DNA from 3 places in the Streptomyces sp. NPDC005202 genome. Region 1 is predicted to be linked to each of the others. Evidence: riboswitches for the same ligand, from Rfam matches in the RefSeq annotation. Region 1 holds a riboswitch; each other region holds the start of a gene.
What was found. A riboswitch is a leader RNA that binds a small molecule or an ion and turns the genes downstream of it on or off. The one in region 1 is predicted to bind thiamine pyrophosphate.
Positions count from the first base shown of each region.

Region 1 (4,251 bases):
TTCTCACCACGGCGCACGGCGATGAGCTGGCCCTCCTTGACCAGCTGCCGCACGCGCGTCACCTCGACGCCGAGCTTCTCGGCGATGTCGGGGAGGGTGAGCCAGGCAGGGACGAGAGCATCGATCTTGGCGTCAATCTCGGTCACGGGAACAAGCCTGCCATCCCGCACTGACAGTCGGAAGTCAGGCCGGTCCGTCGAGGGACGCCGAACTACGCTGTCGCCGCCTTCAGCGGCCTAGCCGGGTCCGCCAGCAGCTCCGGATCCATCGGCGTGCCCGCCTCGATCAGGCGCCTGCCCTGCGCCAGGTCGCGCGGCCGGCCCACCGCCAGCAGGGCGACCAGGCGGCTCTCGCGGAGCCAGCACACCGTCCACGCCGGTCCGGAGGGGTCGCCGCGCCAGACGGTGGTGTCGGCGGAGGCGTGGTGGCCGACGTACTGCACGAAGCGGCCGAACTGCTCGGACCAGAAGTACGGGACCGGGTCGTAGACCGCGGGGACCTGGCCGATGATGTCGGCCGCGACGGTGCGCGGCCCCTGGAGCGCGTTGTCCCAGTGGTGGACCAGCAGGCGCTCGCCATATCTTCCCGAAGGGAAGGAGGCGCAGTCACCGACCGCGTAGACGTCCGGCACGTTGGTGCGCAGGTGGTCGTCGGCCACGACCTCGCCGTGCCGGCCCAGTGCGATGCCGGAGCCGGCGAGCCAGGCCGTGGCGGGGCGCGCGCCGATGCCGACCACGACAGCGCCCGCGGACAGCCGCGAGCCGTCGTCGAGCACCACGGCGCCCGGCTCGACGCGCTCCACGCGCGCGTGGGTGCGCAGCTCGGCGCCGCTGTCGGCGTACCACGCGGCCATCGGGGCGGCCACCTCGGCGGGCAGCGCCCCAGCGAGCGGGCGGTCCGCGGCCTCCACGACCGTCACGGCGCAGCCCGCCTCGCGCGCGGCCGTGGCGAACTCGGCGCCGATCCAGCCCGCGCCGACGACCACGATGTCGTGCTGCCGGGCGAGCACCGGCCGCAGCCGTTCGGCGTCGTCGAGGGTGCGCAGCAGGTGCACGCCGGGGACGCCCTCGGTGCCCGGCAGCCGGATCGGTTCGGCGCCGGTGGCGAGGACGAGGACGTCGTACGGGACCGGCCCCTCGGCGGTGTCCAGCTCGTGCGCGTCGGGGCGCACGCCGAGCACCTCGCGGCCCAGCTGCAGTTCGACGCCGAGCGCCTCGAAGTCGATGTCGAAGGCGGCGCCCTCGGCCTTGCCGAGCAGGACGGCCTTGGACAGCGGCGGCCGGTCGTAGGGCTGGTGGGGTTCGGCGCCGATCAGTGTGACGGTGCCGGTGAAGCCCTGCTCGCGCAGGGCGACCGCGGTCTGCACGCCGGCCATGCCCGCGCCGACGACGACCACGCGCCGCGGCTGTGACGTGCCCTGTTCCTGCGTCTGCTCGCTCACCTGATCACCATAGACAACTGACAAATGGTCAGTCAGGGGGCGTGCTGGGTGACCTGCTGCACTACGGGCTCGGTCACCTGTTCCACCACGCTCGTCCCGCTGCCCGGCTGCGACTCCCACCGCCAGGTCTCCTCCAACCGCACCCGGCCGTCGGGAAGTTCGACCACCGTCGATTCGCAGTGCCCGCAGGACGTCGTCCCGTCGTGCTCAGCTGCACGTTCCGGAAGTCCAGACGGTCGCCTTCCCGCGTGCCCACCAGACAGCCGCGTACGATGTCGCCGCCCGCGTACTCGGCCCAGATCTCCCCGTCCTTCTCGTGGTACGTGAACCGGGTGCGCCCACCCACCTGACCTGGGGCCTGGTCGGCGACGGGAGCGAGGACGAGGCCGTCCAGCGAGCGCGTCATGACGAAAGGCTCCCTTACAGAGGCGCAGAAGCAAGAGCTAGGGTGGCCACCGTACAAGCACTCGCGGGAGCCCGGACGCACCGGGCTGAGAGGGAGGCTGGCGGCCTCCGACCGTACGAACCTGATCCGGGTCATGCCGGCGAAGGGAGGGGCTGGACGCCCATGTCGTCTCCACGTACGTCAGACGTCCTCGTCATCGGGGGCGGGATCATCGGGCTCGTGACGGCCTGGCGCGCGGCCCAGCGCGGGTTCGCCACGGCCGTGGTGGACCCCGAGCCGGGCGGCGGGGCCGCACAGGTGGCGGCCGGGATGCTCGCCGCCGTCACCGAACTGCACTACGGCGAGCAGACCCTGCTCGGGCTGAACCTGGCCTCGGCCCGCCGCTACCCGGACTTCGCGGCCGAGCTGACCGAGCTGACCGGCCACGACCTCGGCTACCGCCGGTGCGGCACGCTCGCCGTCGCGCTGGACGCCGACGACCGCGCCCACCTGCGGGATCTGCACGCGCTGCAGCGCCAGTCGGGCCTGGACTCCGAGTGGCTGTCCGGGCGGGACTGCCGGCGTCTGGAGCCGATGCTCGCGCCGGGCGTGCGCGGCGGGCTCCGGGCGGACGGCGACCACCAGATCGACCCGCGGCGGCTCGCCCATGCCCTGGTGGCCGCGTGCGAGCGGGCAGGGGTGGTGTTCCACCGCGCATGGGCCGAGCGCCTCACCGTGCTGCGGGACCGGGCCGCGGGCTGCGTCCTGCGCGACGGCACCGCGCTGGGCGCGGGCCAGGTGGTGCTCGCGGCCGGCAGCCTCAGCGGGCAGCTGGCGGGCGTGCCGGACGAGGTCTCGCCCCCGGTGCGGCCGGTGAAGGGGCAGGTGGTGCGGCTGACCGTGCCGAAGCGGTGCGCGCCGTTCCTGAGCCGGACCGTGCGGGCCGTGGTGCGCGGCAGCCACGTCTACCTGGTGCCGCGGCTCAGCGGCGAGCTGGTCGTCGGCGCGACCAGCGAGGAGCTGGGCTGGGACACGACGGTGACGGCGGGCGGCGTGTACGAGCTGCTGCGCGACGCGCACGAGCTGGTGCCCGGGATCACCGAGCTGCCGCTGACGGAGACCAGGGCCGGGCTGCGCCCCGGCTCCCCCGACAACGCGCCGCTGCTCGGCCCGACCGAGCTGGACGGGCTGCTGCTGGCCACAGGGCACTACCGCAACGGGGTACTGCTGACGCCGGTCACCGGTGACGCGATGGCGCACGCCCTGACCACCGGCGAGCTCCCGGACTACGCCCGCCCCTTCACCCCCAGGCGTTTTTGTGCCGCAGCACTCACGGAGCACTCCGCATGAACATCTCGGTCAACGGGGAGCCGCGCACGATCGCGCCCGGCACGGCTCTCGACACCGTCGTGAAGACCCTCACCGCGGCGCCCTCCGGGGTGGCCGCCGCCCTCAACGAAACCGTCGTCCCGCGCGCGCAGTGGTCGTCCACGGCCCTGGCCGAGGGGGACCGCGTCGAAGTGCTGACCGCCGTCCAAGGAGGCTGACCCATGGCCGACGATCCCTTTGTCCTCGGTGGTACGTCCTTCACGTCCCGGCTGATCATGGGGACGGGAGGTGCGCCCAGCCTCGATGTGCTGGAGCGGGCCCTGGTGGCCTCCGGCACGGAGCTCACCACGGTCGCGATGCGGCGGGTGAACCCTTCCGTGCACGGGTCGGTGCTGTCGGTGCTGGACAGGCTCGGCATCCGGGTGCTGCCGAACACCGCGGGGTGCTTCACCGCGGGTGAGGCGGTGCTGACCGCCCGCCTGGCGCGGGAGGCGCTGGGCACCGATCTGATCAAGCTGGAGGTCATCGCCGACGAGCGCACGCTGCTGCCGGATCCGATCGAGCTGCTGGACGCGGCGGAGACGCTGGTCGACGACGGGTTCACGGTGCTGCCGTATACGAACGACGACCCGGTGCTGGCGCGGAAGCTTCAGGACGTCGGCTGCGCCGCGATCATGCCGCTGGGGTCGCCGATCGGGTCCGGGCTCGGGATCCGGAACCCGCACAACTTCCAGCTGATCGTCGAGCACGCGCGTGTGCCGGTGATTCTGGACGCCGGGGCCGGTACGGCGTCGGACGTGGCGTTGGCCATGGAGCTGGGGTGTGCGGGAGTGATGCTCGCGTCGGCGGTGACGCGGGCGCAGGAGCCGGTGGTGATGGCCGAGGCGATGAAGCACGCGGTGGAGGCGGGGCGGCTGGCCCGGCTGGCGGGGCGGATTCCGCGCCGTCACTTTGCCGAGGCGTCCTCTCCCACGGAAGGCCTGGCACGACTGGATCCCGAGCGCCCAGCTTTCTGACCGCACAGCGACGCCCGCGTCACAGGTCGGCTGCAGTCCCGCCCCGGTATCGGCCGAAAGGGCGTCGTGTCCGTGGCGGC
Region 1 is NZ_JBEXHW010000001.1:606,306-610,556, reverse strand. It holds gene ABZV31_RS02885 (Rv2175c family DNA-binding protein) at 1-146, opposite strand, end outside; gene ABZV31_RS02880 (FAD-dependent oxidoreductase) at 212-1,441, opposite strand; partial or broken gene ABZV31_RS02875 (hypothetical protein) at 1,474-1,847, opposite strand; TPP riboswitch at 1,901-2,012, shown strand; gene thiO (glycine oxidase ThiO) at 2,010-3,176, shown strand; gene thiS (sulfur carrier protein ThiS) at 3,173-3,373, shown strand; gene ABZV31_RS02860 (thiazole synthase) at 3,377-4,171, shown strand.

Region 2 (4,251 bases), on a different contig from region 1:
CCCGGGGCCGGAGACAAGCCCGGGGTTCCGCCCGATCATCCCAGACCTGGGCGGAGACGGCAGCATGGGTGGCGGAGGCGGAGGCGGCGGCGGTGGAGGCGGCCCCGTGTAACGGGTGGAGACGGCAGCGTGGACTCGGTAACCTGACCGCCGCGCGATGACCGGGGGCGCTCCAGGCCCCCGGTCCTTAGACCCCAAACCCTTCGTCCGGAGGAAGACCGCAGACGAGATCCTCGAACGCCTCGCCCGCCAGCTGAACCGAATTGACGACTCAGGACGCTAGGGTCCGTCTTCAAACGGATCTTGGCCCAGGATGGCGGCGCGTCGGCGCCCTTGTCCTGTCGCTTGTCGCTTGAGCCCCGGCCGGGCCGTCTGTGGGCCGTCCGAGGGTGGCCAAAGACGACCGACGACGACAGTCAACGACCACCGTGCGAGCCTTCGGGCGCAGGTCACAGGAATTGATCTGCGACACTGAAAAGACCATGCCCAAGCCCGGAGAACTCACTTTCGTCGCCCCGCGCGGAGCCAAGAAGCCGCCGCGGCACCTTGCCGATCTCACGCCTGCCGAGCGTAAGGAGGCCGTCGCCGCGATCGGCGAGAAGCCGTTTCGTGCCAAGCAGCTTTCGCAGCACTACTTCGCGCGGTACGCGCACGACCCGGAGCAGTGGACCGACATTCCCGCCGGTTCGCGCGCCAGGCTGCAGGAGGCGCTGCTTCCGGAGCTGATGACGGTCGTCCGGCACCTGTCGACCGACCAGGGCACCACGCGCAAGACGCTGTGGCGGCTGTTCGACGGGACGCTCGTCGAGTCCGTGCTCATGCGGTACCCGGACCGGGTGACCATGTGCATCAGCTCGCAGGCGGGCTGCGGCATGAACTGCCCGTTCTGCGCCACCGGGCAGGCGGGTCTGGACCGCAACCTGTCCACCGCGGAGATCGTGCACCAGATCGTGGACGGGATGCGGGCGCTCAGGGACGGCGAGGTCCCCGGCGGTCCCGCGCGGCTGTCCAACATCGTCTTCATGGGCATGGGCGAGCCCCTCGCCAACTACAAGCGCGTCGTCGGCGCGATCCGGGCCCTGACAGACCCCGCGCCGGACGGACTCGGGCTGTCGCAGCGCGGCATCACGGTGTCGACGGTAGGACTGGTCCCGGCGATCCACCGGTTCGCCGACGAGGGTTTCAAGTGCCGGCTCGCGATCTCGCTGCACGCACCCGACGACGAGCTGCGCGACACCCTCGTCCCCGTCAACACGCGGTGGAAGGTGCGCGAGGTCCTCGACGCCGGGTTCGAGTACGTAGAGAAGTCCGGGCGTCGGCTGTCCATCGAGTACGCGCTGATCCGGGACATCAACGACCAGGCGTGGCGCGGTGACCGGCTCGGACGGTTGCTCAAGGGCAAGCCGGTGCACGTCAATCTGATCCCGCTCAACCCGACGCCGGGGTCGAAGTGGACCGCCTCGCGGCCTGCGGACGAGAAGGCGTTCGTCGAGGCCATCGCGGCCCATGGGGTGCCCGTCACCGTCCGGGACACCCGGGGTCAGGAGATCGACGGGGCATGTGGTCAGCTGGCGGCCACCGAGCGGTAATCTGAGGCCGTCCACATCTTCATATTCCGACAGGGGAGCGCCACAGCGCTGAGAGTGCGGCAACCGGCCGCAGACCCTCTGAACCTCGCCCAGGTCATTCTGGGTAGGGAGATCGGTCGTTACTCGAGCTGTTGCGCCCTGCCCGGGAGTCGGCGGAGAACCCCTCCGAAGGCCCCGGGCAGGGCCGCGTCTCTTCCTGGTCACCCCCAGGAGGAAATCCAGTGCACACCAAGACCTTCGTGGCCGTGGCGGTCGGGCTCGGCCTCGTCACGCTGTCCGCCTGCGGATCGTCGTCCGGCTCCGGCGCCGGCAGCGGCGGCGGCTCCAGGACCGTGACGCTCGTCAGCCACGACTCGTGGGCCGTCTCGAAGAGCGTCATCAAGGACTTCGAGAAGCAGTCGGGCTACACGGTCAAGGTCCTCAAGGACGGCGATGCCGGACAGGCCGTCAACAAGGCCATCCTCACCAAGGACAACCCGCAGGGCGACGTCTTCTTCGGCGTCGACAACACGCTGCTGTCGCGGGCCCTCGACAACGGGCTGTTCCAGCCGTACGAGGCCAAGGGGCTCGACAAGGTCGGCGCCGCCTATCAGCTCGACAAGGGCAAGCACCGGGTCACGCCGATCGACTACGGCGACATCTGCGTCAACTACGACAAGGCGTACTTCAGCAAGCATGGGCTGACCCCGCCGCAGTCCTTCGACGACCTGGTCAAGCCGCAGTACAAGGACCTTTTCGTCACCGAGAACGCCGCCACCTCCTCGCCCGGCCTCGGCTTCCTGCTCGGCACCGCCGCCCAGTACGGGGACAACGGCTGGCAGGACTACTGGAAGAAGCTCAAGGCCAACGGCGTGAAGGTCGTCGACGGCTGGGAGCAGGCCTACAACGAGGAGTTCTCCGGGTCCGCCGGTGGCAAGAAGGCCAAGGGCGACCGGCCGCTCGTCGTGTCGTACGCCTCCTCGCTGCCCGCCGAGGTCGTCTTCGCCGACCCGAAGCCGAAGACCGCCCCCACGGGGGTCGCGGCCGGCACCTGCTTCCGGCAGATCGAGTTCGCCGGACTGCTGAGCAACGCGAAGAACACCAAGGGCGGCAAGGCGTTCATCGACTTCCTGATCTCCAAGGAGTTCCAGGAGGACATGCCGCTCAACATGTTCGTCTACCCAGTGGTCGAGGGGGCGAAGGTGCCCGCCGAGTTCACCCAGTACGGTCCGGCGGCCAAGGACCCCCAGAGCATGGCTCCCGGCAAGATCGCCGCCAACCGTGACCAGTGGGTCAAGTCGTGGACCTCACTCGTACTGAAGTAGTCCCCCGCAAGGGCTGGACGAGGAGCCGAACGGGGAACGCGGCGCGGCTCGGGCTCATGGCCGTGCCCGTCGCGTTCTTCGCGGTGTTCTTCGCCTACCCCGTGGCCGCGATCGTCGAGCGCGGCCTGAAGGTCGGCGGGGCCTGGCAGTTCGGGCGGCTCGCGGATGTGCTCGGGCAGTCCGACATCCGGCACGTGCTGTGGTTCACCACCTGGCAGGCGCTCGCCTCCACCGCGCTCACGCTGCTGGTCGCGCTGCCCGGCGCGTACGTCTTCGCCCGCCTCGACTTTCCGGGCCGCCAGGTCCTGCGGGCCGTCGTCACCGTCCCGTTCGTGCTGCCCACGGTCGTCGTCGGCACCGCGTTCCTCGCGCTCGTCGGGCGCGGCGGACTCCTCGACGAGCTGTGGGGCGTACGGCTGGACACCACCGTGTGGGCGATCCTGCTGGCGCACGTCTTCTTCAACTACGCGGTCGTCGTGCGGACCGTCGGCGGGCTGTGGGCGCAGCTCGACCCGCGGCAGGAGGAGGCCGCGCGGGTGCTCGGCGCGTCGCCGCTGACGGCCTGGCGGAACGTCACGCTGCCGGCCCTGGCCCCGGCGGTCGCCGCCGCCGCGCTCATGGTCTTCCTCTTCACCTTCACCTCCTTCGGCGTGGTGCAGATCCTCGGCGGCCCGACCTTCTCGACCCTCGAAGTGGAGATCTACCGGCAGACGTCCGAGATCTTCGACCTGTCCACGGCCGCGGTGCTGACGATCGTCCAGTTCCTGGCGGTGGGGGTGATCCTCGCCGTGCACGCCTGGACCGTGCGGCGGCGGGAGACCGCTCTCAAGCTGGTGGACGCGTCCGTGACCGCGCGGCGGCCGCGCGGCGCGGGACAGTGGACGCTGCTGGCGGGCGTCCTCGCCACCGTCGTCGTCCTGCTCCTGCTGCCGCTCGCCGTGCTGGTGCAGCGGTCACTGGACGCGCCAGGGTTCGGCTACTACCGGGCGCTGACGAACGCGGACGGCGGGACCTTCCTGGTGGCGCCGATCGACGCCGTCGGTACGTCCCTGTCGTACGCCGTCGCCGCCACCGCCGTCGCCGTGGCGATCGGCGGTCTCGCCGCCGCCGCGCTCACCCGGCGGGACGCGGGCCGGATCGTGCGCGGCTTCGACGCGCTGCTGATGCTGCCGCTCGGGGTCTCCGCGGTGACCGTCGGCTTCGGGTTCCTGATCGCGCTGGACAAGCCGCCGTTCGACCTGCGCAGCTCCTGGATCCTCGTGCCGCTCGCGCAGGCCCTGGTCGGCGTCCCCTTCGTCGTACGGACCATGCTGCCCGTGCTGCGGGCGGTGGACGCGCGGCTGCGGGAGGCGGCGGCC
Region 2 is NZ_JBEXHW010000009.1:16,566-20,816, reverse strand. It holds gene rlmN (23S rRNA (adenine(2503)-C(2))-methyltransferase RlmN) at 483-1,589, shown strand; TPP riboswitch at 1,611-1,717, shown strand; gene ABZV31_RS16170 (thiamine ABC transporter substrate-binding protein) at 1,811-2,893, shown strand; gene ABZV31_RS16165 (iron ABC transporter permease) at 2,950-4,251, shown strand, end outside.
Region 2: another riboswitch for thiamine pyrophosphate. It lies ahead of ABZV31_RS16170 (thiamine ABC transporter substrate-binding protein); the one in region 1 lies ahead of thiO (glycine oxidase ThiO).

Region 3 (4,251 bases), on a different contig from region 1:
CGAGGCGAGGGTGCAGCCCGTCCCGTGGGTGTGGCGGTTGTCGTGGCGCGGAGCGCGCAGCCAGTGCTCCTCGCGGCCGTCGGTCAGCAGGTCCACGGCCTCGCCGGGCAGATGTCCGCCCTTCACCAGCACCCACCGGGGCCCGTACGACAGCAGCCGCGCGGCCGCGCGGCGCATGCCCGGCTCGTCGGTCACCCGCATGCCGGTCAGCTCCGCGACCTCGTCCAGGTTCGGCGTGGTCACCGTCGCGCGCGGCAGCAGCCGGGTGCGTACGGCGTCCAGCGCGTCGTCAGCGAGCAGCCTGTCCCCGTGTTTGGAGACGCTCACCGGGTCCACGACGACCGGGGCCGCCACGTCCGCGAGCAGGTCGGCCACCGTCTCGACCAGCGCCGGCGAGGCGAGCATGCCCGTCTTCACCGCCTGGACGCCGATGTCGTCGACGACGCTGCGGTACTGGGCCCGCACCGCCTCCACGGGCAGCTCCCAGGCGCCCTGCACGCCGACGGAGTTCTGCGCCGTGACAGCCGTGACCACGCTCATCCCGTGAGCGCCGAGCGCCAGCATCGTCTTCAGGTCGGCCTGGATGCCGGCGCCGCCGCCGGAGTCGGACCCGGCGACCGTCAGGACACGGGGCGGCGCGGTCATGCGCGTCCCTCCTCTCGGACGCGCAGCGGCGCGTACACGGCGAGGGCCACCAGGAACGCCACGTAGTACGACACGTCAGCGCCGTGCAGCGCGTGGGCGACCGGGCCCACGTACAGGCCCGTGTCCATGAACGGCACCGCCGCGGCGAAGGCACCCGTGAACGCCAGGAGCGGGGGCCATACCGACCGGGGCCGGGCCGTCGCGGCGGCGAGATCGGTCACGGAACCGCGACGCACCAGCCAGTCGACGATCACGATCGCCACGAACCCGGGGATCCAGTAGCCCACGAACAGCAGCACGTTCTGGAAGCGGGCGGTGGTGTCGGCCGCGTGCATCCACAGGACCAGCGGGAAGCCGAGCACCGCGGCGAGGGCGGCTGCCGCCGGGCGCGGCACGCGCACCCCGACGGTCTGCAGCGCCAGGGAGCCGCTGTAGTCGTTCATGGCGTTGCTGCACAGCGCCGCCAGAGCCACCGCCAGCAGCCCGAAGGCGCCCGCCGTGCCCCCGCCCAGCAGCTTGTCCACCCCGGCGGCCGTCTGGTCGGTGAGCACCGACGCACCCCACAGACCGAGGACCTGTACGGCCAGGAAGGACACCACGAGTCCGAGCAGCGTGCACCAGAACATCCGGGAGCGGGAGGTGGCGCGCGGCAGATAGCGGCTGAAGTCGCTGGCGTACGGGGCCCAGGACAGGGCCAGGCTGAGTGCGATGGTGCTGGTCAGTACGAAGGCGCCCGCCCGGTCGGCGCCGTGCGCGCTGCCCGTCGCGGCGATGTGGACGCCGGCCGTCATCCGCACGGCGATCAGTGCGAAGGCGGCCGCGAGCACGAAGGTCATAACGGTCTGGAGCCGGTGGATTGCCTCGTACCCGAGAACCCCGAGGGCACCCTGCCCCAGCATCACGACCAGGACACCCAGCCAGAACGGCCAGCCGCACAGCCGCGCCAGCGCGTCCCCGCCGAACAGTCCGATCAGCGCGTCCCAGGCGACCGACGACAGCCACTGCAGCACACCGGGCAGCGCCACTGCACGCCCGAACGCGAGCCGGGCCAGCGGGAGCTGACCGGCGCCGGTGCGGCTGCCCCAGGTGCCGAGGTAGGCGGTGGGCACCGCGCCGAGCACCGTGCCCAGGACGACGGCGGCGAGCGCGGTGGTGAAGTTGAGGCCGAGCGTGATGCCGATGGTCCCGGTGAACACTCCGGTCATGGTCAGATTCGGGGCGAACCAGACGGTGAACAGCCGGCCCGCGCCGCCGTAACGATTGCTCTCGGGGACCGGTTCGATGCCGTGCCCCTCGACCCTGAGGTCGCCGGGAGCGCTGGGCATCCGTCCGTCGAAGACGTCTCGCCGGCCGTCGGCGGGCAGCCCGCCGGAAACATGCGCCAAGGGCATGAAAGACATCCCTCCGCCAGTACGAACTGGTTCAGGTTCAACGGGTGTGATCTCAGCCCGCAGGTGGGGCACCCCGTGTCCGGTACAGCGGCAAGACTAACGCGAGCCTGGGGATGTGCCATACGGAAGGGCCGCCATCGGGCAGCGGCCCTTCCCCTGGCGCCGTGGTGCGTCAGCGCTTGGTGTGGATGAAGCCGGTCTTGTCGACCTCGTCACCGGAGCGCCCGTGGAATCCGGCGAGCTGCCGGCCGGACGGCGCCGTGCGCGTCACCCGGTCGTCCGGGTCCTTCGGCAGCCCGAGCCGCTCCGCCCCGGACAGGGCCTTGGCGTCCAGGTAGGGCGCCACCTCCGGCCGGACCCGTTGCCCTCGCGCAGGAAGATGTCCGCACCGGCCGGACCCGTCCCCGGTATCTCCTGCAGCAGCCGGCGCAGGCGGAGACGTCCCCGTCGGCCTCCTTTCGCATGCGCCGCAGGTCGCCACCCCGATGCTCCATCAGCAACTGCGCGCCGTCGCCGAGCTGAGTCGCCGTCCGTTCGTCGTAACGCCGGTAGCCGTCGGCCCCAGGACGTCGACGCGTTCCTGCCAGTCGGCGCCAGGGCATCAACGCGTTCCTGCCAGTCGGCCCCGGCCGTGCGCCGGGGATCGCGCAGGCCCGCCTCGTGCAGCGCCCGCACCGTCGCGAGGGCGATCGGCAGGCCGAAGGCGTCGGTGCAGGGTTGAACTGCCGCGGTTTCGTGTCTGCGGGACGGGCCTCGTTCCATCTGCGGGAGCTGGTCACTCGTCGGCCTCGGGGATCTGTGTACCGCGCACCAGCTTGTCCTCACCGGCGCTCGCCAGGAACCGGCCGTCCGGATAGAAGGCCACCGCGTTCACCGAGCGTCCGTGCCTGACCTGCAGCAGCTTCTCTCCCGTGTCGACATGCCACCCGCAGATGACACCGTCCTGGGATGACACCGTCCTGGCTCCCCGTGTGACCGTCACGAGCCTTCGAACCTCGGCCTTGGAGGGGAGGCTGCCGGCCGCGCCGAGGGCGTGGAGGCGGGCCGGGCCGCGTGGCTGGAGGAACAGGGCCAGGTGCTGCCCGACGAGCTCGGCCGCGCACAGAAGGAGGTCGAGGCCGAGGGCCGCACGGTGGTCTTCGCCGCCTGGGACGGAGAGGTACGTGGCGCACTGGTCGTCGCCGACACCGTCAAGGCGACCAGCGCCGAGGCGGTGGCCGACCTCAAGCGGCTCGGGCCCACCCCGGTGCTGCTGACCGGCGACAACACGGCGGCGGCCCACGCGGTGGCGGCCGAGGTCGGCATCGACCAGGTCATCGCCGAAGTCCACCCGGAGGACAGGGCCGCCGAGGTCGAACGCCTCCAGCAGCAGGGCCAGGTGGTGGCGATGGTCGGCGACGGCGTCAACGACGCGGCCGCCCTCGCCCAGGCCGACCTGGGACTTGCGATGGGCACCGGCACCGACGCGGCGATCGCCGCCTGCGACCTCACCCTCGTACGGGGTGACCTGCGGGCGGCGGCGGATGCGATCCGGCTGGCGCGCCGCACCCTTCCTACGATCAAGGCCAACCTGTTCTGGGCGTTCGCCTACAACGTCGCCGCGCTGCCGCTGGCCGCGCTCGGCTTGCTCAACCCGATGATCGCCGGCGGCGCGATGGCGTTCTTCTCGGTCTTCGTGCTCTCGAACAGCTTGCGGCTGCGCCGCTTCCAGCCCTTGAACCGCTGACGAGTTCCGCGGCCAGGCCCTCCCTGCTCCAACCGAGGGGGTTGTGGGCGCGCACAGTACGGTGGGCACACCGTCCAGGCCGCCGAGGACACGACGACGCGGTTTTGCAGCACCCACTCTGTGATCTGCTGGAGGAGTCCGGCCGACTTGTCACTCCCCGTGGGCAGGCGCAGTCGACACTGCCGGGACCCCAGGGGTGAAGTGCCTGGTGGTAATCGCAGGGCGGGCCCCTGGGAGGAGTGCCATGCTGCACGTCCGCATCGCCGCCCCCGCGCCGACACAGCCCGGAATCCCCCTGCCGCGGCGTGATCTGGCCGTTGCATGGATCCTGATGGCTGTGCTCGCGGCGCTGGCATGGGTGCTCACCGTCGCCCAGTCCCGTGACATGGGCGTGGAGCCGGGAACGATGGGTCTGGCTCTGCCGCTCTTCCTGCTGTTGTGGGTGACCATGATGGTGGCGATGATGTTCCCGTCGGTGGCGCCGGTGGC
Region 3 is NZ_JBEXHW010000058.1:15,261-19,511, reverse strand. It holds gene thiD (bifunctional hydroxymethylpyrimidine kinase/phosphomethylpyrimidine kinase) at 1-645, opposite strand, end outside; gene ABZV31_RS36790 (cytosine permease) at 642-2,036, opposite strand; TPP riboswitch at 2,028-2,122, opposite strand; partial or broken gene ABZV31_RS36785 (endonuclease) at 2,314-2,726, opposite strand; gene ABZV31_RS36780 (hypothetical protein) at 2,812-2,991, opposite strand; partial or broken gene ABZV31_RS36775 (HAD-IC family P-type ATPase) at 3,070-3,762, shown strand; partial or broken gene ABZV31_RS36770 (DUF2182 domain-containing protein) at 4,007-4,251, shown strand, end outside.
Region 3: another riboswitch for thiamine pyrophosphate. It lies ahead of ABZV31_RS36790 (cytosine permease); the one in region 1 lies ahead of thiO (glycine oxidase ThiO).